Regions from separate parts of the Mitsuaria sp. BK037 genome, predicted to be linked through region 1. Evidence: predicted binding sites of a transcription regulator. Region 1 holds the regulator's gene; the other holds the start of a gene.
What was found. Region 1 encodes FliA, which starts transcription of late flagellar genes. Its sites were predicted from a motif close to CTAAAGTTTNNNNNNNNNNNGCCGNTA; they were not measured.
Positions count from the first base shown of each region.

Region 2: FHT37_RS21745 (putative motility protein) is a predicted target of FliA. The motif match lies at 1,475-1,501, and genes of this name have one in related genera.

Region 1 covers NZ_JACHYS010000001.1:104,690-107,077, forward strand. Annotated here, with positions in the region: gene FHT37_RS00470 (flagellar biosynthesis protein) at 109-930, shown strand; gene FHT37_RS00475 (RNA polymerase sigma factor FliA) at 951-1,664, shown strand; gene FHT37_RS00480 (methyl-accepting chemotaxis protein) at 1,809-2,388, shown strand, end outside.
Region 2 covers NZ_JACHYS010000004.1:166,130-168,517, forward strand. Annotated here, with positions in the region: gene FHT37_RS21735 (HlyD family secretion protein) at 1-466, opposite strand, end outside; gene FHT37_RS21740 (SDR family oxidoreductase) at 696-1,397, shown strand; gene FHT37_RS21745 (putative motility protein) at 1,510-1,725, shown strand; gene FHT37_RS21750 (DUF3224 domain-containing protein) at 1,751-2,158, opposite strand; gene FHT37_RS25720 (AraC family transcriptional regulator) at 2,346-2,388, shown strand, end outside.

The DNA.
Region 1 (2,388 bases):
GGTGGCCCCCGGGGCGAAACTTCCGGTAACGGCTCCAGCAATGGCGCTTCTCTGTCAGAGGGAAACGACCGCTGGAACCCAACACGTAAGACGACACAGAGCAGCCCAATGCGCGATTTCAGCAATGCTCCCAAGGACCAGGCCGACGGCCTGCGACGCCTCTTCGCCACCGCGCGGGTGCGGGTGGTGCCGGTGGTGAGCAATCCGCATGTCATGGGCAGCGGCGCGCTGCTCGAAGGCATGTGCGCCGCCTTCGCCGAGCTGGGTCTGCACACGCTGGTGGTGGACGCCGGCGAGCAGGCCTCGGCGCCGTCCGACCTCGCGGCGGTGGACCTGGCGGCCTGCGTGGAGGCGCTGTCGGCCAAGGTGTCCTTCCTGGCCGCGCGCGGACTGCCGCTGCGCTACATCAACGCCAACGGCTCGGCCGCCCAGTTCCTGGAAGCGGTGACCGACGCGGCCCCGTTCGCGGACGTGATCCTGCTGCACGCCAGCGCGGCCGAACTGAGCCGCGTGCTGGTCTCGCGCGAGGTGCGTCCGGTGCTGCTGGCCGACACCGACGTGCAGAGCGTGACCTACGCCTACGCCGGCATGAAGTGGTTGACGCAGCGGGCGGGCCTGATGGTCTACAGCCTGCTGCTGGCCTGCAATCCGCAGCTGCGCCTGGCCGAGCGGATCGCGCAGCAGCTTTCGAGCTGCGGCGATGGTTTCCTCGGCGCGGTGCTGCGCGAGTGGGCCTGCCTGGATCCCCGCCAGCCGGTGACGGCGCCGTTGACGCACGAGATGCGTCACATGGCGCGCGAGCTGCTGCTGGCGTCGGTGCCTGGCGCGGCGCTGGACAGCGCCGCCGATGCGATGCCGCTGCGTCCGCGGCCGATGTGGCAGCCCAAGGCCGGCCGCGCCCCGCAAGGCGTGACCCTGGCTGCGCATTGACCCGGATGGGAGACGAGACGATGTACACCGCCAAGGGTCAACTCGACAACAACTCGCTGATCCGCCAGTACAGCCCGCTGGTGCGCCGCCTAGCGCATCAGATGATCGCCAAGCTGCCGGCCAATGTGGAGCTGGACGACCTGATCCAGGTCGGCCTGATCGGCCTGACCGACGCGCTGTCGCGCTTCGACACGGCGCAGGGCGTGCAGTTCGAGACCTTCGCGACGCAGCGCATCCGCGGCGCGATGCTCGACGAGCTGCGCGGCAGCGACTGGATGAGCCGCGGCAACCGGCGCCAGCAGCGCTCGATCGAGAGCGCGGTGCACAAGCTCGAGCAGAAGCTGGGCCGTCCGCCGCAGGAATCAGAGATCGCCGCGGAAATGGGCATCTCGCTGGGCGAGTACCAGGAGATGCTGGGCAAGGTGCGCGGCACGCAGCTCGTCTATCTGGAGGACATCTCCGGGGATGACGACAGCGACGACTACCTCGACCGCCACGTCAGCGACGAGTCGGCCGATCCGATGTCGATGCTGCGCGACCACCGCATGCGCGAGGCGCTGGTGGAGGCCATCAAGAACCTGCCGGAGCGCGAGGGCTACGTCATGTCCATGTACTACGAACATGACATGAACCTGAAAGAGATCGCCGCCGTGCTGAAGGTGACCGAATCGCGGGTGTGCCAGCTGCACAGTCAAGCGATTGCCCGATTGCGCGTGAAGCTGCGCGACTGGTAAAACGGGCCGCACAGCGGCCGCAGTCCTTGTGGTCCAAACACCATGGGGGAGCGTCCGATGTGGGACTCATTGCGCAGGCGAGCCGGGAAGGCGTCGCCTGACGCGTCGGAGGGCGGCGCCGGGATCGGTCCGCGCGAGCCGACGATGCAAGGCAAGACCACCACCGTCGTCCGGGAGCTGTCGGGTGGCGTGTCCAAGCTGGGCCGCGACGCGGCCGAAGTCCGCGGGCTGCTGGAGGACACGCAGAAGGTCGTGACCTCGCAGGCGCAGGCGATGCAGGCGCTGGGCGCGGAGCTCGAGCAGGTCCGGCACGCGCAGGACGGCATCAACCAATCGACGAACCAGACCCGCGAGGCGGTGGAGCGCGCACGCACGGCGCTGTCCGGCGTGGGCGACGAGGTCGGCGAGATCGTCTCGACGCTGCGGCTGGTGAGCGACGCCGCGTCGGAGATCACGAAGATCGCGCTGCAGACGCGACTGGTCGCCTTCAACGCGTCGGTCGAGGCCAAGCGCGCCGGCGAGGCCGGACGCGGTTTCGGCGTCGTGGCGGACGCAGTGAAGGACCTGGCGGCGCAGGTCGAGGCGTCCTCGAAGGCGATCATGGGCACGGTAGGGACGCTGGACTCGCGGATCGAGAGCTTCAGCCGCGAGCTGCGGGCGGACGGCGCGGGAGGTGCCGCGCAGAGCAAGATCCACCAGGCCTTCGCGGATGTGGAGGTCGACG
Region 2 (2,388 bases), on a different contig from region 1:
GCGCGCGCGCCTGTGCCAGTTGGGCCCGGCTCATCGCGATCTCGTCGGGACGGCGGCCCTTGGCGGCATCGGCCTGTTCCGCGCGGGCAGCGGCGAGTCGCGCATCGGCTTCGGCGCGGGCGGCGCGCATCGGGGTGACGTCGATGCTGAACAGCGGCGCGCCGGCCGCCACGGTGTCGCCGCGCTGCACCTGGAGGTCGAGCAACTGGCCCGCGACCGGCGCCGCGACGTAGACCGGATCGCCTTCGGCATAACCGGACCAGGCTGGCGGCGGTTCGCGACCGCAGGCGGCGAGGGCTGTGGCGGCCAGCAGCGCCAGGACGGCAGTCGCGCGACCTGCTCCTCGAGCCTCGGGAGCCTGCGGGGTCGCCGCGCCGGCCGCGCGGATCGCCTCGGCCTGGCGACCGATCCGGACCCCATTCCAACGGAAGAGGCGGTGAGGCGGGCGGCGCGGCATCGTGGGCATCGGCGGCTTCTCCGGACGACGGGTGGCCGGGATTATTGCCCCTGAGCCAACTGCGCGCGCGAGTAGCCGGAGCGCCAACATCGGTCCACGCGGCTCGGCGACGTCCCCTCCGCCGACAGGGGCAAGGCGTGGGTGGTTCGGCGTTTAGATGATGGTCGACATTACATTATTCATGTCGAGTGAAATTGAAAAAATCCACTCAACCCGTTCCACTGCTCAAGGATTCACCATGGACTTCAAGAACACTGTCGCGCTGGTCACCGGCGCCAATCGCGGTCTCGGCAAGAGCTTCGTCAAGGCGCTGCAGGCCGCCGGCGTGAAGAAGATCTACGCGGCGGCGCGGGATCCGGCGTCCATCGACCTGTCCGGCGTGACGCCGCTCCGGCTCGACGTCACCAAGCCGGACCAGATCGCCGCGGCGGTGCGGGCCGCGGGTGACGTCACGCTGCTGATCAACAACGCCGGCATCACCCGCGGCTCGCCGCTGCTGGGCGAGCAGGCGATCGCCGCGTTGCGCGATGAGTTCGAGACCAACGTCGTGGGGCCGCTCGAGCTGACCCGCGCGTTCGCGCCGGTGCTCAAGGAGCAGGGTGGCGGCGCGGTGGTCAACGTGCTGTCGGTGCTGAGCTGGCTCAACCTGACCGGCGCGGCGACCTACAGCGTGTCCAAGGCGGCGACCTGGTCGGTCACCAACGGACTGCGCCAGGAGCTGAAGGACCAGGGCACGGCGGTGCTGGGGCTGCACGTCGGTTTCATGGACACCGACATGACGGCGGGCATCGATGCACCGAAGACCGACCCGCTGGACGTCGCCCGGCAGGTGCTGGCGGCGCTGGCCGACGGCAAGGACGAGGTCTATGCCGACGACATGACGCGCGCGGTGAAGGCGGGTCTGTCGGCGGAGCTGGGCAGCTACCGCGGCGGCGTCTGAGACGGCGTCCGGGCCGCGGGCCAGGTGGCGGATGAGGTGGCAGGGCGCGGGAGCGGCGGCCACTTCGTGAAATTCCGCTCAAGTTGCCGCGGAAGCGGCCGATAGTGCCTGCATGGTCATCACCAACTCCCCCAGCGTCGACGCCGCCGTCAGGCAGGCCTCCAACGGCACGCCGGGCACGGCCGGCAATGCCGCCAGCCTGCTGGTGCTGCGCAAGGCCATGGACGTCCAGGAAGCCGGCGCCGCCGCCCTGCTCGCCGCCTTGCCGCAGGCGCCGGCCCTGGCCACCGAGGGCACGCTCGGGCGGAACATCAACACCTACGCCTGATCCGGCGGCGCGGCGCCTGTCCGCGTTACTCGCCGGGCAGGCGATAGGTGAAGACATAGAGGTGCTGTCCGTTGCGGGCCTCGATGCTCATGTCGCCGCTCAGGCCGGCGAGCTCGCCGGTGCCGGAGTCGGGCACGACGCGAACCGACAGCTGAGGTGCACCGCGCGTCATCTCGCCGAGGTGCATCAGCACGAAGGAGCCGCTGCGACCCGCAAGACGCCCTTCCACGCGCTCCATGGCGACATAGCCCGCCGAGCCGGGCGTCGCGCTGCGGAAGGACAGCATCTGTCCCATGCCGCTGGCCTCGAGGTCGCCGCGGAACTGCTTGTGGATCAGCGTCCGGGCCGGTTGAGCCGGCGCCTCGTTGGGTTCCAGTGGCTGGGCGGTGAGTCGCAGGTCGAAGAGGCCGCGCGCGACGCGGGCCGGCGCCATCGGCGCACTCGCGGAAACGGCAGGCGCTGAGGCCTCGGGCGCCGGGGCGGCCATCGCGGAACCTGCGGACAGGAGCGCGGCGATACTCGTCGCAAGAGCTGGCATGGTGATCGGGACGGAGTTGATTTCGTCCCATTGCACCGGAACCGCCATCCCGGCGATAGGAAAAACACGACATCGGCATCGCATGACAGCACACGCCCCTCGCGGCGCGCGAGGCGTTCTCTACC